Linked DNA regions of Blastochloris tepida. The protein of the gene in region 1 interacts with the protein of each later gene in a pairwise test. Links are inferred from orthologs where the notes say so. Each region holds a gene or a part of one and is shown on either strand. Other genes may lie near its edges. The genes, in order: rho, nusG and hfq.

Region 1 (6,710 bases):
GTGGCATCCGACACCAGATGGAGATGAAAGTAGCTTTCCTGCGGCTCGTCGATCGGCACGGGGGAACACCTGTGGACAGATCGGGAGAAGGCCACGGCCAAGCGGCCGACGCAAGCGGGCGGCGGGATAAAGCCTGAGATTGCTCCACAGGCCAGCCCGCGGGAGACGCGACAGCAGGGGGCTGTGAACCGCGGCGGCCCGCACAATGGCCCGCTACGGCATTATCCGGTGCCACCAAGGGCTTGCCCGCCAGCATGAGGCATGCGAACGAGGGCTTCCATCCGATGGCGCGCTGTGGACGGACTGTTGATCGCGACGTATGAGTCCAAACAGCCCCCCAAACTGACTCAACAGACTCTTCTAAAAGGATATTTGTTTTGAGTGAGCCCGTGGGACGAACCGCCAAGCCTCTGATGCGCGTGCTGTCCGGAGAGCGGATCTGGCCGCCGCCGATGTGGCTGATGCGGCAGGCCGGACGCTATCTGCCGGAGTACCGCGCGACGCGGGACAAGGCCGGTTCCTTCCTGTCGCTCTGCTACAATGCGGAGCTCGCCACCGAAGTGACCCTGCAGCCGATCCGCCGCTTTGGCTTCGACGCCGCCATCCTGTTCTCCGACATCCTGGTGGTGCCGCACGCGCTCGGCCAGTCGGTGCGCTTCGAGGCCGGCGAGGGGCCGCGGCTCGACCCGGTGGCGACGGCCGAGGCGCTGGCCGGCATCCGCGAGGAGATCGACCTCGAACTTCTCGCGCCGGTTCTGGAAACGGTGGAGCGGGTGGCCGCGGCGCTGCCGCCGCAGACGACGTTCCTCGGCTTCTGCGGCGCGCCCTGGACGGTGGCGACCTACATGGTGGCCGGCCAGGGGACCGAGGACCAGGGGCCGGCGCGCCAGCTGGCCTATAACGACCCCGCGCTGTTCGGCACGATCATCGACCGGCTGGTGCAGGCGTCGATCACCTATCTGGTGGCGCAGCTCAAGCGCGGGGTGGACGCGGTGCAGGTGTTCGACACCTGGGCCGGCATCCTGCCCGATGCCGAGTTCGACCGCTGGGTGATCGCGCCCACCAAGGCGATCGTCGATGGCGTGCGGGCCCAGGTGCCGGGCGCGCGAATCATCGGTTTCCCGCGCGGCGCGGGAGCGCGCCTCAAGCGCTATGCGATCGAGACCGGCGTCGATGCGGTCGGGCTCGACTGGACGGCGGATGGTGCCTATGTCCGCGCCGAGGTGCAGACCAAGGTGGCGGTGCAGGGCAATGTCGACCCGCTGGTGCTGATCGCCGGCGGCGAGGCGCTCGATCGCGCGGTCGACAATGCCATCGCCGCCTTCGGTCACGGCCCGTGGATCTTCAATCTCGGACACGGCATCACGCCCAATGCGCCGATTGCGCATGTCGAGCGGATGATCGCCCGGGTGCGCGCCAGCACGGGACCTGCGTGATGGCGGCAATGTCGACGGCGAAGGTGGTGCAGCGGGCGGTGATGGCGCTGGTCATCACCGCCGCGCTGGCGGCAATGCTGGTCTATGGTGCAAGCCCGACCGCGGTGCTGTGGCTGAAGTCGCTGCACATCATGGCGGTGATCGCCTGGATGGCCGGGATGTTCTATCTGCCGCGGCTGTTCGTCTATCACACCACCGTGCCCGTCGGCTCGCAGGCGTCGGAGACGTTCAAGGTGATGGAGCGCAAGCTTCTGCGCTACATCATGAACCCGGCGATGGTGGTGAGCTGGGCCGTCGGCCTGTGGCTGGCCTGGGACATCTATCACTTCGAGGGCGGCTGGCTGTGGGCCAAGATCGTGGCGGTGGTGCTGCTGTCGACGGCGCACGGCTATTTCGCCATGGGCGTGCGGCACTTCGCCGAGGACCGCAACACACGGTCGGAACGGCACTGGCGGATCGTCAATGAGGTTCCGACGCTGCTGATGGTCGCCATCGTCATCTTCGTGGTGGTCAAAGGGTTCTGACCGCTTTTGGCCGCGGGCGGTATCACGGGGCTTGCGCCGCCCGCGGCAATCGCTTACATCGCTTGCGTTCTCCCAACGTAGGCGGGCGCGAGAGCCGAATCGGCCGGCGTCTCTTCAAGCCGGCGACGCGCCATGTCGACGAGCCCTCGGCCGACCGGCCGTCCCGGCTTGCTTCCAAGACCTACGATTTTTCCTTCCCCTGCCGACAGAAACCGGTTGTGCGGTCTGTCAGGATTTCTCGCAATGCGCGAAGTGAAACTTCAGGATCTGAAGTCCAAGACTCCCATTGAACTCCTGGCGTTTGCCGAGGAGATGCAGGTCGAGAACGCGAGCACCATGCGCAAGCAGGAGCAGATGTTCGCGATTCTGAAACAGCTTGCCTCCCGCGACATCGACATCATCGGCGAAGGCGTGGTCGAGGTGCTGCCCGACGGCTTCGGCTTCCTGCGCTCGCCGGATGCGAACTACCTGCCCGGCCCGGACGACATCTATGTGTCGCCGTCGCAGATCCGCAAATTCTCGCTGCGCACCGGCGACACGGTCGAGGGCCGCATCCGCAGTCCCAAGGAGGGTGAGCGCTATTTCGCCCTGCTCCAGGTCAACACCATCAATTTCGAGGACCCGGAGAAGACCCGCCACAAGGTCAATTTCGACAATCTGACGCCGCTCTATCCCGACGAGCGGCTGCGCATGGAGGTCGACAACCCGACCACCAAGGATCTGTCGCCGCGGGTCATCGATATCGTGGCGCCGCTTGGCAAGGGCCAGCGCGCGCTGATCGTTGCGCCGCCGCGCACCGGCAAGACGGTGCTGCTGCAGAACATCGCCCACTCGATCACCACGAATCACCCCGAGTGCTACCTGATCGTGCTCTTGATCGACGAGCGGCCGGAGGAAGTCACCGACATGCAGCGCTCGGTGAAGGGCGAGGTGATCTCCTCGACCTTCGACGAGCCGGCCTCGCGCCATGTCCAGGTCGCCGAGATGGTGATCGAGAAGGCCAAGCGGCTGGTCGAGCATTCCCGCGACGTGGTGATCCTGCTTGATTCGATCACCCGCCTGGGCCGCGCCTACAACACGGTGGTGCCGTCCTCCGGCAAGGTGCTGACCGGCGGCGTCGACGCCAACGCCCTGCAGCGGCCGAAGCGTTTCTTCGGCGCCGCCCGCAATATCGAGGAAGGCGGCTCGCTGACCATCATCGCCACCGCGCTGATCGATACCGGCAGCCGCATGGACGAGGTGATCTTCGAAGAGTTCAAGGGCACCGGCAACTCGGAAATCATCCTCGACCGCAAGGTGGCCGACAAGCGCACCTTCCCGTCGATGGACATCACCCGGTCCGGCACCCGCAAGGAAGAGCTGCTGGTGCCCAATGACGTGCTGAAGAAGATGTACGTGCTGCGGCGCATCCTGACGCCAATGGGCACGGTCGACGCCATCGAGTTCCTGATCGACAAGCTGCGCCAGACCAAGAGCAACCAGGAATTCTTCGATTCGATGAACACCTGAGCCGGCGAAGACCTCGAAGGGGTCATCGGTTCGGATTGGGGATGAACGGGCGGCTTGGCCGCCCGTTTGCGTTTCGGGCCAGATGAGTTCGGGCCGCGTGTCGGTTAAAGTGCGGCTGCGGCCGTGGGGCGTGCCGCCGCCGCGGCGAGTTGCTCCGGCGTCGTCACCGGCAGCGAGCAGCGCTCGCCGGCACAGACCAGCGCCATCGTCCCACCGTCTGCGGCGAGAGAATGGGCCGGGTGGCGGGCCGGCAGCGCGGTGGCTGCAGGCGCGCGCAGAACGATTCGGTTGAGAAATGGCAACTGTAAAGCCGCCGTGGCAAAGGCCGCGTTGTCCGGCCCGACGCAGACGATCTCGGTGCCGTGGAGGCGCAGATCGATGGCATTCAGCAGCGCGGCGTGGGCGAACAGATTGGCGGCGGCGAGCGGGCTCAAGGTCGCGATCAGCCGGTCGGCCTGCTCGCGGTAGCGATCCTCGCCGGTCAGCACGGAAAGGCGTATCAGGTTCTGGGCGGTGATGCCCTGGGCATTGGGCGAGGCGTCGTCCTCGCTGGGGCGCAGGCGCAGCACCACGGCTTCGGCATCATCGGCGGCGAGGAAATAGGAGCCGTCGGGCGCGAGGTGGTGATCGTCGAGTGCCGCCTGCCAAGCCTGCGCCCGACCGAGATAGGCTGGCTCGCCGGTCGCCTCGTGGAGCGCCAGTGCGGCCTTGATCATCATCGCATGGTCGGAGGCGAGGCCCGGGAGGGTCAGACGGCCGGCGCGCCAGGCGTGGCCGAGTCGGTCGCCGCGACTCATGGTGCCGGCGACGAATTGGAAGGCGCGGGCGGCACGGTCGATCCAGCCGGGCTCGCCGAGCAGCGCGCCGGCATCGGCCAATGCTGCGATCATCAGCCCGTTCCAATCGGCGAGAATCTTGTCGTCGAGGCCGGGACGCGGGCGGCGGTTGCGGACAGCGAGAAGCGTGGCGCGCAGCGATTCGAGTCGGATCCGGTTCGATTCCGACAAATCCGGCGCGTCAAGCTGATGGAGGACGTTGGTGCCCTCCCAATTGCCGGCGGCGGTGACGCCATAGGCGGCGGCGAACAGGGCGCCGTCGCCGGGGCCGAGGTGGCCCAAAATCTCATCCAGCGTCCAGGTGTAGAATTTGCCCTCGGCACCCTCCGAATCGGCATCCAGGCTCGCGGCGAACGCGCTCCCCGCAATGGTCATCTCGCGGTCGAGCCAAGCGACGATGCCGGTCGCGCGGTCGCGATAGAGCGGGTTGCCGGTGCGGGCGTGCGCGAGCGTCAGCAGCGTCAGGAGCTGGGCATTGTCGTACAGCATCTTCTCGAAATGCGGCACGTGCCAGCGGTCGTCGACCGAATAGCGGGCGAAGCCGCCGCCGAGATGGTCCCAGATGCCGCCCAGCGACATGCGGGTCAGCGTGGTCTCTACCGGCGCAAAGAACGTGTCGTCGCCGGTGCGCAGGCCGGCCCGCCACAGCAGTTCGAGCACCGGGGCTTGCGGGAATTTCGGCGCGGTGCGCGGGCCGCCAAGCTCCGGATCGAACAGGGCGGCGATCTGGCGGGCCACTTCGTCGAGCTCGCGGCGGCCGAGATCGACGGCGTCGGTGGCGGCGCGCCGGGTGAGCAGTGCGCGGCCGATGGCGGCGGCATTGCCGGCGACGCGCTCGGGCTCCTCCTCGAAGACGCGGGCGATCTCGCGGCAGATTTCGACGAAGGACGGCCGGCCGTAGCGCGCGACCTTGGGGAAATAGGTGCCGCCCCACACCGGGGCGCCGCCGGGGGTGAGGAACATGGTCAGCGGCCAGCCGCCGGGCTCGCCCAGCGCATGCAGCGCCGACATATAGAGGTGATCGACGTCGGGGCGCTCCTCGCGATCGACCTTGATGTTGACGAACAGCGCGTTCATCACCGTGGCGGTCGCCGGATCCTCGAAGCTCTCGTGCGCCATCACGTGGCACCAGTGGCAGGCGGCATAACCGATCGACAACAGGATCGGCCGGCCGGTGCGCTGGGCCTCGGCCAGCGCCGCTGGCCCCCACGGCCACCACTGGACCGGATTGTCCTTGTGTTGGAGAAGGTAGGGGCTGGTTTCGCGGGCCAGGCGGTTCTCGGGCATCGCGGGCGGGTTCTCCCTGTCGGCGTCGGTTTCGGGGGTGCCGGCCGGACGCCAGCCGGGGCGACTCCAGTTGAAATGGGCCGGTTGCGACGCCCGGACAGGGCGGACCGGAGAATTTGCCGGATGAGCAATTGATGAGTGGAGCGGACACCATCTTTGCGCTGTCGTCGGGCCGGCCGCCGGCCGGGGTAGCGGTGGTGCGCGTGTCGGGGGCTGGGGCGCGATTCGCGCTCGAAACCCTGGCCGGGGCGGTTGGGGAGCCGCGCCGTATGGGGTTGGTGACGCTTCGCGACCCGACGACAAAGGAGGCGCTCGACCGGGCGCTGACGGTCTATTTTCCCGGGCCGGCCAGCGCGACGGGCGAGGATATTGCGGAATTCCACCTGCATGGCGGGCGGGCGGTGGTGGCGGACGTGCTCGCCGCGCTGGGCCGTCTCGACGGCCTGCGGCTGGCCGAGCCCGGCGAGTTCACCCGGCGGGCGTTCGCCAATGGGGTCATGGACTTGGCGGCGGTCGAAGGGCTCGCCGACCTGATCGCGGCCGAGACCAGCGGCCAGCGCCGACAGGCCCTGGCGCAGGCGTCCGGCGCGCTGGGGGCGGCGGTGGCGGGCTGGCGCGAGCGGCTGGTCGGGATCATGGCACTGGTCGAGGCGTCGATCGATTTTTCGGACGAAGGCGACGTGCCGACGAACCTCGTTGCATCGGCGCAGACGGACGTTGCGGCGCTGCAGCGCGACGTTGCGGCGGCGTTGGACGGCGCACGGCGCGGCGAGCGGATGCGCAGCGGTCTGGTGGTGGTGATCGCCGGGCCGCCGAACGCCGGCAAGTCGAGTCTGCTCAATGCGCTGGCGCGGCGCGAGGTGGCGATCGTGTCGGCGGTGCCGGGGACGACGCGCGACGCGATCGAGGTCCATCTCGACCTCGACGGGCTGCCGGTGACGGTGATCGACACGGCGGGCTTGCGCGAAGGCGCCGATCCGGTGGAGAAGGAGGGCATCCGCCGGGCGCGCGAGCGCATGGCGCTGGCCGATCTGGTGCTTTGGCTGGAGCCGGCGGACGCACCGGGGGAGGCGGCACCGGAGGTTTTGGCGCCGCTTTGGCGGGTCGCCACCAAGTGC
Region 2 (6,838 bases), 1.6 Mb from region 1 along the record:
CGCCCGGCGGCGGATCGGGTTGAGCAGCACCGCGTCGCAGGCGAGCAGCAGCGCCACCGCCAGCATCACCCAGGCCAGCGTCATGGCGAGGTCGAGATGGGCACGCGCGGTGGCGATCTCGCCGCCGATGCCGGTGCCGCCGCCCAGTACCTCGGCCATCACCGCCACCTTCCAGGCGAAGGCAAGCGCGGTGGCGAGCGCCGGCAGCAGATGATCGAGCAGCTGCGGCAGGATCAGCGCCCTGAGCTTCAGCAGCGGCGGAGCGCCGAAGGCGCGGGCCATCTCGCCCAGCGCCGGATCGCGGGCGAGGATGCCCTGGAACGCCCCGGCGAACACGATCGGCAGCACCGTCACCAGCACGGTGAAGCCGGCGCTCAGGCCCGCCGGCCCGAACCACAGGAGCGACAGCACCACCCAGGCGATCGGCGGCACGCCGAGAATGACGGTGGTCACCGGCCGCAGCGCCGCGCCGAGCGGCGGCACGAGGCCGCCTGCCACCCCCAGCGCCGCGCCCAGCACCGCCCCGCCGAGCCAGCCGCCCAGCGCATCGGCGGCGGTGACGGCGAGCGCCGGCCCGGCCTTGCCGGAGAGGATGAGGGCAGCGAGTGTGGCGAAGGTCTCGGCCGGCGCCGGCAGCACCAGCGGCCCGAGCGCGCGGTGGCCGGCCTCCCACGCCAGAACCAGCCCGGCCAGACCGGCGGCGCCCCAGGCGAGGCGGGCGGCCGCGTTCACAGGCCGAAATGAGCGGCGGGAACGGTCATGTGCGGCCTCTCCCGACGCCGAATCATTCCAACAAATCAGTATGCGCAGCCCAGCACGTCGATGCGCAAGACCGTCGAAACACGCGAATCTTCATGCGTGGAATCATGGGCTTCCGGAAAACGCGCGATCGGAGGCGACGACCGGCTCTCGGCGTGCCTGTCTCAGACCCCGATCATCACGTCCGAGGACTTGATCACCGCGAAGGCGTCCTTGCCGACGGCGATGCCGAGCTCGTCGACCGCCTCGTTGGTGATCGCGGCGGTGATGATGTTGCCGCCGACATCGAGCCTCACATGGGAGGTGGTGGCGCCCTTGGTCACCTCGATGACCTTGCCCTTGAGCACGTTGCGCGCGGAAATCTTCATGTCGTCCTCTCAGTTCCGGCGGCGGCTTGCCGCCCCGCCGTATCGGCGGATACATAGCGAAACGCCCCGGTTCGGTCGAGCCGGGAATGGCCGCGCCGCTCAGGCGCCGGCCCGCAGACGGATTTCCAACAAGGTCCGAAGATCATGCCGTTTCCGCTTGGCGATGCCGCGCTCGACGCCCTCCTTGCGGACGACGTTCCGCTGGGCGACCTCACCACCCACCTGCTCGGCATCGGCGACGCGCCCGGCGTGATGACCTTTGCAGCCCGCGGACCGATGGTGGCGGCGGCGGTGGAGGATGCCGCAAGGCTGCTGACGCGGGCCGGCTGCACGGTCGAGACGTTCGCGGCCTCCGGCGCGGCCCTGGATGCGGGGGCGCCGATCCTGACCGCGCGCGGCCCGGCCGGTGCACTGCACCGCGGCTGGAAGATGGGCCAGCTTCTGATCGAGACGGCATCGGGCATCGCCACCACCACGCGGGCGATCGTCGCGGCGGCGCGTGCCGTCGACCCCGATGCCGCCGTCGCCGGCACCCGCAAGATGGTTCCGGGCACCAAGGCGCTGTCGCTGAAGGGGCTGATGGCCGGGGGCGGGGTGCCGCACCGGCTGGGCCTGTCGGAGACCATCCTGGTGTTCGCCGAGCATCGCGCCTTCCTCGGCGGCGAGCCGCCGGCTGCGACCATCGCCCGGCTGCGCCGCGGCGCGCCGGAGCGCGCGATCGTGGTCGAGGTCGCCACGGTCGAGGAGGGGGTGGTGTGGGCCGCGGCCGGCGCCGGTGTCATCCAGGCCGAGAAGTTCGCGGTCGAGGCGGTGGCCGAGCTGGCGGCTCGGCTGCGTACGGCGGCGCCACACGCCCTCATCGCCGCGGCCGGCGGCATCACAGCCGAGCGAGCCGGCGCCTATGTGGCGGCCGGGGCGCGGGTCATCGTCACCTCGGCGCCCTATGCCGCCAAGCCGCTCGACGTGGCGGTGCGCATCGCCCCGGCTTGAATCGAAATCTCAGAATCGGCACGTTAAAAGCAGGATCTGAGGAGGGGTTAAACGCCGTCATATCAATGACTTGCCGGCATTTCCGGACTCCGAATCGAAACTTGAACTTTTCATACGGTTTCCGGCCGATCAGGCCGGAGAACCGTATTCCGATCGCCGAAAATCCCGTCACGGGACAGGGGATTTTCGGCGAGACCGTTTCCGGTATCCCGAAGGGATCAACCGGAATCCGTATCACGACGCCATCGCCGTGGGTGCCGCGAACGCCGGCCAGGGCGCGCGCTGGGCGGCGTGACTCATCACCGCCTTGAGCGTTGCGAGCGCGATGGCGCGCGGCCGCTCGTCTATGCCGCTCCAGCGCGCCTGCCGGCCGCGCGGGTCGATCTCCAGCAGCTTGGTGCGCGCCGGCACGTGGAGGCCGTCCCGCACCACGCCGCGCAGCACGCCGTCGAACGGCGCCGCCACCGGCGCGCCGTCGAGGTGGCCGACCGGGACCCCCTTGAACACACGGGTGCCGATCTCGATGGCGGTGCGCCAGCGCCCCGCCGCCGGCGCATAGGCGAAGCGCTCGCGGCCGGCATGGCCCAGCCGGGCCGGGATGCCGTCGGCGTCCAGCGTCTTGCCGCTTGTGACCAGGACGCCGGTGCAGGCCGGTCGGGTCTCCACCGCGATGTCGCAGTTGAAGCCGATCCGGAAGCCCGGCCCGAGCCCGACGGTGATGCCGGCGAGGTGGCGCAGATCGGGGGTGACGGCGTATTTCTGCATGCGGCCGTCGACCAGCACGTCGATCGGCCCCTGCACGATGAGGTCGGTCAGGGTGAGGCGGGTCACCGCCACGGTGTTGGGCGCCGCCAGCACCTGCACCAGCTCCGGCCACGTCTCCGCCCTCCGCCCGATGACGGCCTCCAGCACGCAGCGGTCGTCATGGAGCGCGTCGTGGAAAGCCATGGCCCGCCGCATCACCGGCGGGTCCGGATCGTGCGACAGCACCACAGAATAGCCCTGGCGGCGCAGCAGCACGGCGACCGCGGAGGCGATTTCGTTGGTGCCGAGCACGACGGCAAGCGGGCGGCGATGGCGTTGCGGCATGGCGGACTCCCGTCTGTCGCAACAGCAAATGCAAGCCGCGCGCCAAAGCCGGCGCGATATAAATACCAACAATATCAATTGCTTGGGAAAGGGAGGTGAGTCGCCTCCCCAGCCTTGTCGACCCGACACCGTTATATTGTCGGATTACATAACGAACCTGTCGCATATCCGACAAAGCCCCGCCGCCAATTCCGACACGCGGCCGGCGCGTTGGCCCGGCCGCGGTCTCGTGTCGTATGTCAGCCCTTCGAGGCGAGCGGGTCGAGCCGGTCGCGGTTGAGCCGCAGCACCGCCAGATTGAGCGCGAAGGCGAAGGTCACCCAGCCGAGATAGATCACCAGCAGCCACGCCGCGGTGGCGCTGACCTGGGCGAAGGCGATGATGGTGGCCACCAGCGACAGCCACATCGCGCCGGCATCGATCAGCGCCAGGTCGACTCGGTGCCAGCCGAAGAACAGCGGCGACCAGATGCCGTTGAAGAAGATATGCAGCACATAGAGCGCCAGCGGCACCGCGGCGCCGGCGAAGCCCGCCTCGCGCCACACCAGCCAGCCGGCGACGGCGAGCAGCGAATAGAACACCATCCAGGCCGGCGCGAACGCCCAGTTGGGCGGGATCCAGGCCGGCTTGGCGATGGTGCGGTACCATTCGTCCGGGCCGTATTTGGCGCCGGTGGAGGCGGCCGCGAAACACAGCGCGAAGAAGCCGACGAGGGCGAGCAGCGAGGTCATGTCGGTCATGGTCTTCTTAATCCGCTTCTTTTTCGGGTTGTCCGGCGAAGCCCCAGCGTATGATCGACGTCCGGCGCGTCCCAGCGTGTTCAACCTTATACGCGGAGTTACGGGCAATGTCCGGGTCCGGATCGGCCGATCCGGGTAAAATGCCGCACGCACGATGAAAACGGCTCGAAAATCCGCCGGTTCCGAATGGGGAGAGGGGCTGGACAAGGGCGAAGGCGTCGTATACGTGTTCACCATTCCGAGGAATGACGGAGGATGCGCCATGGCTCACGTACAGCCGCGCGTCCTGTCGCCCGGAGGAGTGTAGCTCAACTGGCTAGAGCACCGGTCTCCAAAACCGGGGGTTGGGGGTTCGAGTCCCTCCACTCCTGCCAGCCTCGGCTTCTGCCGGCTCCGGCCCGCAGCAGCCAAGGCGGCGGACCCACGGTCGGTTTCCGGCATCCGAATTGCCGGCTTCCGGCTTCGACCCGGCCTCGGGGCCGATACGAGGCAGCCAGAGCCCGGCGGAGCGGGCGCGGCGGACGTGTCGATCAGACGGAATTGTTCACGCAGACTCGTTCAAGCGGAATCGTTCAAGCGGACATCATGGCGAAGACCAATCCCCTCGAATTCTTGCAGCAGGTCCGCTCGGAGACCGAGAAGGTCACTTGGCCGACGCGCCGGGAGACCGCCATCACTACGGTGATGGTGCTGATCATGGCCGTCGCCTCCGCCGTCTTTTTCATGCTCGTCGACTGGATGATTCGGATCGGCCTGTCGGCGCTGCTGTCGATCGGCGGCTGAAGGTCACGCAGCAATGGCGGCTCATTGGTACATCGTCCACGCTTATTCGAATTTCGAGAAGAAGGTCGCCGAATCGATTCGCGAGCAGGCGGCGAGCCGCGGGCTGAACGATCTGTTCGAGCAGATCCTGGTTCCCACCGAAAAGGTGGTCGAGATCAGGCGCGGCCGGAAGGTCGATTCGGAGCGGAAGTTCTTCCCGGGCTACGTGCTGGTGAAGTGCAGCCTCACCGACGAGGCCTATCACCTCATCAAGAACACGCCGAAGGTGACCGGCTTCCTGGGAGCGGACAAGAAGCCGATCCCGATTTCCGAGGCCGAGGCCAACCGCATCCTGCACCAGATGCAGGAGGGCGTGGAACGGCCCAAGGCGACGATCAGTTTCGAGGTTGGCGAGCAGGTCCGCGTGGCGGACGGCCCGTTCGCCTCGTTCAGCGGCTTCGTCGAGGAAGTCGACGAGGCGAGGTCTCGGCTGAAGGTGGCGGTGTCGATCTTCGGACGGCCCACCCCGGTCGAGCTTGAGTTCGGGCAGGTCGAGAAGCTCTGAGCTTCGACCGGCTCGATGTGGAAGGCGAGGGCGCCGGCCAAGCGTCCGACCCGCACCACGAAACCCTGAATCGGCCGGGCATCCGGCCACGGGAGTGAGAGATGGCAAAGAAAATCACCGGCTACATCAAGCTGCAGGTGGCGGCGGGCGCCGCGACGCCGCAGCCGCCGATCGGCCCCGCGCTCGGCCAGCGCGGCCTGAACATCATGGAGTTCTGCAAGGCGTTCAACGCCAAGACGGCGCAGATGACCAAGGGCACGCCCATCCCGGTCATCATCACCGCCTATCAGGACCGCTCCTTCACCTTCGAGATGAAGCAGCCGCCGGTGTCCTACTTCCTCAAGCAGGCCGCCGGTCTTCAGTCGGGCTCCAAGACGCCCGGTCGCGGCCCCAAGGCGGGGCGCGTCACCGCCGCGCAGATCCGTGAGATCGCCGAGAAGAAGATGGCCGACCTCAATTGCGACTCGATCGAGTCGGCCGCGCGCATGATCGAAGGTTCCGCCCGCTCGATGGGCCTTGAGGTGGTGGGGTAAGGTCATGAGCAAAGCCGGAAAGCGTATCCGCGCCGCCCGCGAGGGCATCGATCGCGCCAAGCTCTACACCCTCCCGGAGGCGGTGGAGCTGATCAAGTCGCGGTCCAAGGCCAAGTTCGACGAGACTGTCGAGGTGGCGCTCAATCTCGGCGTCGACCCGCGCCACGCCGACCAGATGGTGCGCGGCGTCTGCAACCTGCCGAACGGCTCGGGCCGTACGGTGCGCGTCGCGGTGTTCGCGCGCGGCGGCAAGGCCGACGAGGCCAAGGCGGCCGGAGCCGACATCGTCGGCGCCGAGGATCTGCTGGAGATCGTGCAGGGCGGCACCATCGAGTTCGACCGCTGCATCGCCACGCCGGACCTGATGCCGCTGGTCGGCCGCCTCGGCAAGGTGTTGGGCCCGCGCGGCCTGATGCCGAACCCGAAGGTCGGCACCGTGACCATGGACGTGGCCGGCGCGGTGAAGGCGGCCAAGGGCGGCGCGGTCGAGTTCCGCGTCGAGAAGGCCGGCATCATCCATGGCGGCATCGGCAAGGTGTCGTTCACGACCGACAAGCTGGTCGAGAACATCCGCGCCTTCACCGACGCGGTGGTCAAGGCCAAGCCGCCGGGCGCCAAGGGCACATATCTGCAGCGTGTGGCGATCTCCTCGACCATGGGGCCGGGGGTCAAGGTCGAGCCGTCCACAGTGATTGGCGGCGAAAAGGCAGTTTAGGGGCTGACAAACTGCACCAAGAACGCTTATTTGAGAGTTTGGCTCCGGCTTCGGCCGGATGCGCCAAGAGATCCGTCGCCGGGTGATCCCCGGCACGGTGGGGCCGGCGGGCTTGCCCGTCCGGCCTCGTCCTGTCCGAGACTGCAGGTGCCGGCAACGGCCTAATCCTTGAGGGACGAAAAGTTCCTTCTGGGCCTGCACAGACGGGGGATCAGCCGAGCCCGGGCGTGGCCAGCATCTGGCTTTTCCCGGCGATCGGTTCGAACCAGCACCTCGGCCCGCTCGCGGCGCCCGGGGGGACAGGGCAACCCGAGCGC
Region 3 (6,707 bases), 1.6 Mb from region 1 along the record:
CCGGCCAATCGCGAATTCTTCCTGCGGCTGCGCGACGCGGTGGCCTCGAAGATGACGCTGGGCCAGATCGCCGAGGCGCAATGGCTGGCGCTGGAATGGACCGAGCGCCGCAACGCCCCGAGCCTGCCACCGCCGCCTCCGGGCGCCGTCCCGATCGACCCGCTTCAGTAGACCACCGGCAGCGTCGCCTCGATCAGCCAGCCGAGCCACACCGCCGGTGCGAGGAACAGGCCGAACGGCAGCCGGCCGGTCGGGCGCAGCCGGCGGCGCTGGCCGCGGCGGCGGAGCAACGCGTGGCGCACCGAATAGGCGGCCAGCGCCGACAGCGCGGCGATCTCGACGGCAAGCGGCATGACGAGCCAGCCGAGCCACACGCCGGCCACCGCCGCCAGCTTGACGTCGCCGAGGCCGAGCCCTTCGCGGCCGCGCAGCCGCAGATGGATCTCGCGCAGCGCCAGGAACATCAGACCCAGCACGCCGCCGCGCAACGCCGCCGCGGCCAGCGCCTGCACCACATCGTCCCCCATCGCACCGGCGGCTGCGACCGCATGGACGAGGCCGAGCAGCAGCGCCGCGGCGTTGAGCGGATCGGGAATGATGAAGCGGCGGGCGTCGATGGCGGCGATCGCCACCATGATCGCCGCCAGACCGGCGCCGAGCCAGCCGGCGAGCCCCGGCACCGCGAAGATGCTGACGACGGCGGCAGCACCGGCAGCGATGGCGGGCAGCGTGGCGCCGCGTGCGCGATGCAGAAGTCGCGGTGCCGGCGTGTCAGACGTTTCCGTGGTCATCGGTCTTCCCAGCCCGCGTACAGCACGGCCTGCCTTCAAACGCATGCGCACCCGGCAAAACCGGGTGCGCACGTTTCGTGTTGGCCGGATGTCCGGGCCATACGGTTTCCGGCTGATCAAGCCGGAAACCGCATCAAGCAGGCCGCCGGATCAGGCGCCCGGCTTGCCGGCGCAGGCGCCGCTGCCGCCGACACCGATGCCGTCCGCGCCGAACGCCAGCGCCTGGATCTCCAGGAGCCAGTTCTGCGGCGGAAGGGCGAAGCCGTTGGCCTGGATGACGGCATTGGCAGTGCCGCTGGAATAGTGCCACTGCAGGTACTGCCTGATCACCGAGGCGTTGGTCGCGCTCGCGTAGCACTGATAGAGGTCGAAGAACGAGAAGCCGACGAGCGGATAGGCGCCCGGCAGCTTCGGGTTCGGGGCCACCGCCTGGAGGCTCCAGTTCAGCGGGTTGGTGCGGGTCGCGGCGGTGAACACCGGCGACGCCGACTGCATGCCGATCGCGGCGGCGGCCGCGGTCGGCGGGGTCCAGGTGGCGCTGCCGAGGTCGGCCTCGCTCTGCAGGTTGGCGGTCATCAGACCGGTGGGAACGACCGGCTTCACATAGTCGGAGGTCGAGTAGCCGATCGCGCCGTTGGTGGCGGTGATCGCCGCGACGACGCCGCTGTTGCCCTGGCCGCCGACGAAGGTGCCGCCGCCCGGGTTGGAGATCGCCGCGCCGCACTGGTCGACGGCGCCGGCATCCGGCCAGTTGTTCTTGTTGCTGCCGCGATAGGGCAGCGCCGGGCACTGGGCGACCGCCACCGTGTTGTCGGACCACGGGAACTCGTAGAGGGTGAGGGTCGCGTCGGTCTCGTTGGTCGGGCCGAACTCGCTGCCGCACTGGGCGGCGAGCGCGCTGGTCATGATGTAGTTGGTGCCGCTGCCTTCGGAGCGGTGAACCACGGTGATCGGGCCGTTGCCGAGCACGGTCCCGTTGTTGGCGGCGGTCAGGATCGGGTTGTTCCACTGGGTGATGTGGCCCGAGAAGATGCCGCACAGCGCCTTGCGCGACAGATTGAGGCCGCTGGTGCCGCCGGTCGGGGTGGCGTTGGCGATGTTCAGCGGGTTGCCGGTGCCGTCCTTGCCGTTGAACGCGATCGTCACCGGGCCGATGACCGCCGGGATCTGGATGATGCGGCCATAGTTCGCCGGGCCGTTATTGGTCTCGTAGAGGGCCTGGTCCGTGGCCAGCCACGGATCGTCGCTGCCGGCGAAGTGGAAGCTCGGATAGGGGTACTGGCCCGCCGTCGGCTGCTTGGTCGAACGGTAGGGAACGGTGTTCGAGCTGGAGGGGTTGCCGAGCTGGCTGGCGTCGTGCATCGCCAGCGCCTTCTTGCCCTTGCTCGAGCCCACCGGGGCGTAGAGCATCAGATACGGATAGGGCGGGTTCTGGATGGGGCAGCCCGCCGCATAGGCCGTCGGGCTCGGCAGGTCGGCGCGAACCGTCACGCAGTCGAACAGCTGACGATAGAGCGGCGCGGGGAAGGTGGCGCCGCCGCCATAGATCGCTTGCGCATTGGCCGACTCGACCGCGCCGAAGCAGGTCAAGGCGACAGTCGCCATCAGGCAGGTTTTCCAGTTATTCATTTCGAATGCTCCAGTAAATCGTATGCCGGCAAATTACCGATTTCGGCAAGACGCCGGCCGCAATAGCGATAGGAGCGCTGTGTGATCCTTTTATTTGGCTTTTACGAAATGTGTTTGAAATATGTATTACAGTATTAACTCTTGAGAACGCGCAGAGCCTATTCTGGAGGGAAATATGCAACCGGGTATCGGCGGTCGATTTCTTCCAGCCGCTCGGCCGGCACCCGCACCGTCACCAGGATGCGGCCGGTCTCAGCCTCGCTGGTGCGGCCTATCACGTCCGTATGACGGTAGAGCCACGCCAGACCTTCGCCGTCCTCGGGCGCCAGCGACAGCGTGCGGGTGATGCGGCCGGCGGTGATGCGGGCCTCGACCAGATTGAGCAGCGCCTCGACCCCCTCCCCGCCCAGCGCCGACACCAGCGCCGGCCGCTGGTCGGCAGGCCGGCGCTCCGCCTCGGCCTCGATGCGGGCGCGCGTATCGCCATCCAGCAGGTCGACCTTGTTCCACACCTCCAGTATGCGGGCGTGGTCGGCGGCATCGATGCCGAGCTCGCCCAGCACCTTCTCGACGTCCGCCGCCTGGGCCGCGGTGTCGAGGTGGGCGACGTCGCGCACGTGCAGGATCAGGTCGGCCTCGATCACCTCCTCCAGCGTGGCGCGGAACGCCGCCACCAGCGTGGTCGGCAGTTCGGAGATGAAGCCCACGGTGTCGGACAGGATGATGCGGGTGCCGTGCGGCAGGTCGAGCGCGCGCAGCGTCGGGTCGAGGGTGGCGAACAGCAGGTTCTCGGCGAACACCTCGGCCCGCGTCAGCCGGTTGAACAGGGTCGATTTGCCGGCATTGGTGTAGCCGACCAGCGCCACCACCGGGAACGGAACGCGCTCGCGGCTCTTGCGGTGCAGCGAGCGGGTGCGGGTCACCTGTTCGAGCTCGCGCTCGATGGCGGTGATTCGTTCGCCGATCAGCCGGCGGTCGGTCTCGATCTGGGTCTCGCCGGGGCCGCCGAGGAAGCCGAAGCCGCCGCGCTGGCGCTCCAGATGGGTCCAGGAGCGCACCAGCCGGCTCTTCTGATAGTTGAGGTGGGCAAGCTCGACCTGCAGCGTGCCCTCGCGGGTGCGGGCCCTGCGGCCGAAGATTTCGAGAATCAGCGCGGTGCGGTCGATGACCTTGGTCTTCCAGGCCCGCTCCAGATTGCGCTGCTGCACCGGCGACAGCGCGGCATCGACATAGGCCAGCTCGATCCCCTCGGCCTCGACGGCAGCGGCGATCTCCTCGACCTTGCCCTTGCCGAGGAAGGTCGCCGGGCGCACCTCGGCGAGCGGCACCAGCGTGGCGATGGCGACGGCGAGGTCGATGGCGGCTGCGAGGCCCACCGCCTCGTCGAGCCGGGCCTCGGGCGTGCGTGCGCCCACCCCGCCCGGGCTCCTGTCGCGGGTGCGATAGGGCACGAGCACCGCGGCCCGCGTCGGCGCCTGCCGCGTATCGCGGGCGGCACCGGGGGAATCGCGGCGCGTTTCGTCGCGGGGGGTCAATTATTCCTTCTCTGTCCCGCCTGCGTCGTCGGCTGCCTCGAACAACTGGACGGGTTGCGCCGGCATGATGGTCGAGATCGCATGCTTGTAGACAAGCTGCGAATGCCCATCCCGCCGCAACAACACGCAGAAATTATCGAACCACGTCACCACGCCCTGCAACTTGACGCCATTCACCAAAAAAATGGTGAGTGGAACCTTGTTCTTGCGGACGTGATTCAGAAACGTATCTTGCAAATTCTGTGCGCGTTCGGCCGGCATTACTTGGTCCATTATCTGTCGATTCGACTGCGACGAACCGGTTATTATTTTGCCCCGCAGAGCACGGTGCAGTTACGGCTGCGCCGAAGAGGTGGACGCCGACATTAGAGGCCAAACCGGCCCTTGCACGCAAGACGGAGGGCACCTTCCGGTCGCCTTCTGCCGCAATTTGTCCTTCCGGTCACGGCGCGATTTCGGCGACCTTGTGGAATTCCGTCCGCAACGCGCGCGCCGCCCGGCCCGGCTTGCCGTCGCCGACCACGCGTCCGTCGATACGCACCACCGGCATCACGCCGAGCGACGCCGAGGTGCCGAACGCCTCCACCGCGGCATAGGCCTCCTCGCGGCTGAAGGGCCGCTCCTCGACCGTCAGGTTCAGCCGGCGGGCCACCTCCAGCGTCACGGTGCGGGTGATGCCGCGCAGGATGCCGAACTCGGCCGGGCGGGTGATCAGCAGGCCCGTGGCCGACACGATCCAGGCGTTCGAGGAGCCGCCCTCGGTGATGAAGCCGTCGCGGTCGACGAACCACGCCTCGCGGGCGCCGGCCGCCTTGGCCGCCTCCTTGGCCAGACAGTTGGGCAAGAGCCCCACCGTCTTGATGTCCACCCGCTCCCAGCGGTTCTCGGGCAAAGTGATCACCGAGATCCCGGTCTCGGCGGTCTTCTCGGTCTTGGCGCGGTCGGCCGAGCGGGCGGTGACGACCAGCGTCGGCGCCACGCCGGCGGGGAACAGGAAGTCGCGCCGCGCTACGCCGCGCGTCACCTGCACATAGACCACGCCGTCGCGCACCCGGTTGCGGCGTACCACCTCGCGCATCACCACGCCGAGCGCGGCCCGGCTCATCGGCATCGCCATGCGCAATTCGCCGAGCGAGCGCAGAAGACGGTCGATGTGGCGGGTCTCGTCCACCAGATGGCCGTTGAGGATCTCGCAGACCTCATAGACGCCGTCGGCGAACTGGAACCCGCGATCCTCGATATGAACGCCGGCCTCCGCGTGCGGCACATAGAGGCCGTTGACATAGGCAATCCGCGACATGACTTGGGGCTGTCCTTTCGACTCGCTGATCGACCGCGCTCCAAGCACTGTGGCATGGCGCACGGGCGCGCTCCAGACCGGCCGGAGCACGGCAGCCGTGTCCGGACGGACGTATCGTCAGCCGATGCCGAGCGTCTTCAGTTTGCGGTGGAGCGCCGAGCGCTCCATGCCGACGAACTCGGCGGTGCGCGAGATGTTTCCGGAGAAGCGGCTGATCTGGGCGGCGAGATATTCGCGCTCGAACAGTTCGCGCGCCTCGCGCAACGACAGGCGCATGATCTGGTCGCCGCCGGAGCCGTTGGGCATGTTCGGCATCAGCGCGCCGACGTCCTGCGGCAGCATGCCGGCATTGACCGTCGCTTCCGGATCGCCGCCGGCCAGGATCAGCAGCCGCTCGACATTGTTGCGCAACTGGCGGACGTTGCCCGGCCAGTCGTGGGCCTGCAGCACCGCCATCGCATCCTCGCCGACGGTGCGCTTCGGCAGGCCGGTGGTCGCCGAGATCTGTTCCTGGAAATAGTCGATCAGCTCGGGGATGTCCTCGCGGCGCTCGGCCAGCGAGGGCACGCGGATCGGCACCACCGACAGGCGGTGGAACAGATCCTCGCGGAAGCGGCCGGCGGCGATCTCGGCCTCCAGATTGCGGCTGGTGGAGGAGATGATCCGCACATCGACATGCACGCGCGTGGTGCCGCCCACCCGCACGAAGTTCTGATCGACCAGCACGCGCAGGATGCGGTTCTGGGTCTCGCGCGGCATGTCGGCGATCTCGTCGATGAACAGCGTGCCGCCGTGCGCCTCCTCCAGCGCGCCGACGCTGCGGCCGCGCTGGTCGCCGCCCTCGACGCCGAACAGCTCGGTCTCCATCCGCTCGGGCGTGATGGTGACGGCGTTGGTGACGACGAACGGTCCGCCCGCCCGGCTCGACTGGTTGTGGATCATGCGCGCCGCCAGCTCCTTGCCGCAGCCGGAGGGGCCGACCAGGAGCACGCGGCTGTTGGTGGGCGCCACGCGCTCGATGGCGGTGCGCAGCTGGTTCATCACCGGGGAGGCGCCGACCAGCCGCTGGGCGATCGGCGCCATGCTCTTGAGCTCCTTGACCTCGCGCTTCAGGCGCATGGTCTCGATGGCGCGCTCGACGATCAGCACCAGCCGGTCGGCCTTGAACGGCTTCTCGATGAAGTCGTAGGCGCCCTTGCGGATCGCCGTCACCGCGGTCTCGATGTTGCCGTGGCCGGAGATCATCACCACCTGCACGTCGGGGTGGTTGGTCTTGATGAGATCGAGAAGCTGCAGGCCGTCGAGCCGGCTGCCCTCCAGCCAGATGTCGAGCAGCACGAGGTGGGGCCGGCGCTGCTCGATCGAGGCGAGCGCGGTGTCGGCGTCGCCGGCGACGCGGGCATTGTAGCCCTCGTCCTCCAGGATGCCTGCGACCAGCTCGCGAATGTCGGC

Evidence for each region.
Region 2: the proteins of rho (region 1) and nusG interact in binary tests that used the Escherichia coli proteins (3 or more experiments, as listed by UniProt). The link is inferred for Blastochloris tepida from one-to-one orthologs.
Region 3: the proteins of rho (region 1) and hfq interact in binary tests that used the Escherichia coli proteins (3 or more experiments, as listed by UniProt). The link is inferred for Blastochloris tepida from one-to-one orthologs.

Annotation. Positions count from the first base shown.
Region 1 is NZ_AP018907.1:3,561,820-3,568,529, forward strand. Bases 1,497-4,336 are described here. They hold rho (transcription termination factor Rho), read left to right. Parts: upstream 1,497-2,203; coding sequence 2,204-3,469; downstream 3,470-4,336. Other genes in these bases: hemJ (protoporphyrinogen oxidase HemJ), read left to right, coding at 1,497-1,960; BLTE_RS16145 (thioredoxin domain-containing protein), read right to left, coding at 3,574-4,336. Also shown: BLTE_RS16125 (pyruvate, water dikinase regulatory protein), read right to left, coding at 1-53; hemE (uroporphyrinogen decarboxylase), read left to right, coding at 414-1,436; more of hemJ, read left to right, coding at 1,436-1,496; more of BLTE_RS16145, read right to left, coding at 4,337-5,592; tRNA uridine-5-carboxymethylaminomethyl(34) synthesis GTPase MnmE, read left to right, coding at 5,727-6,710. UniProt on the Escherichia coli protein: Facilitates transcription termination by a mechanism that involves Rho binding to the nascent RNA, activation of Rho's RNA-dependent ATPase activity, and release of the mRNA from the DNA template.
Region 2 is NZ_AP018907.1:1,932,519-1,939,356, reverse strand. What follows is about bases 3,540-6,507. They hold nusG (transcription termination/antitermination protein NusG), read left to right. Parts: upstream 3,540-4,742; coding sequence 4,743-5,273; downstream 5,274-6,507. Other genes in these bases: rplA (50S ribosomal protein L1), read left to right, coding at 5,811-6,507; rplK (50S ribosomal protein L11), read left to right, coding at 5,375-5,806; secE (preprotein translocase subunit SecE), read left to right, coding at 4,532-4,729; BLTE_RS08935 (TspO/MBR family protein), read right to left, coding at 3,540-3,946. Also shown: BLTE_RS08955 (ABC transporter permease), read right to left, coding at 1-732; BLTE_RS08950 (TOBE domain-containing protein), read right to left, coding at 924-1,127; ModD protein, read left to right, coding at 1,272-2,117; BLTE_RS08940 (xanthine dehydrogenase), read right to left, coding at 2,352-3,206; more of BLTE_RS08935, read right to left, coding at 3,446-3,539; more of rplA, read left to right, coding at 6,508-6,521. UniProt on the Escherichia coli protein: Part of the processive rRNA transcription and antitermination complex (rrnTAC). The complex forms an RNA-chaperone ring around the RNA exit tunnel of RNA polymerase (RNAP).
Region 3 is NZ_AP018907.1:1,999,462-2,006,168, forward strand. Bases 2,587-5,423 are described here. They hold hfq (RNA chaperone Hfq), read right to left. Parts: upstream 4,217-5,423; coding sequence 3,956-4,216; downstream 2,587-3,955. Other genes in these bases: hflX (GTPase HflX), read right to left, coding at 2,587-3,955; BLTE_RS09225 (D-amino-acid transaminase), read right to left, coding at 4,398-5,255; ntrX (nitrogen assimilation response regulator NtrX), read right to left, coding at 5,373-5,423. Also shown: BLTE_RS09200 (tetratricopeptide repeat protein), read left to right, coding at 1-171; BLTE_RS09205 (prepilin peptidase), read right to left, coding at 165-791; BLTE_RS09210 (substrate-binding domain-containing protein), read right to left, coding at 942-2,420; more of hflX, read right to left, coding at 2,579-2,586; more of ntrX, read right to left, coding at 5,424-6,707. UniProt on the Escherichia coli protein: RNA chaperone that binds small regulatory RNA (sRNAs) and mRNAs to facilitate mRNA translational regulation in response to envelope stress, environmental stress and changes in metabolite concentrations.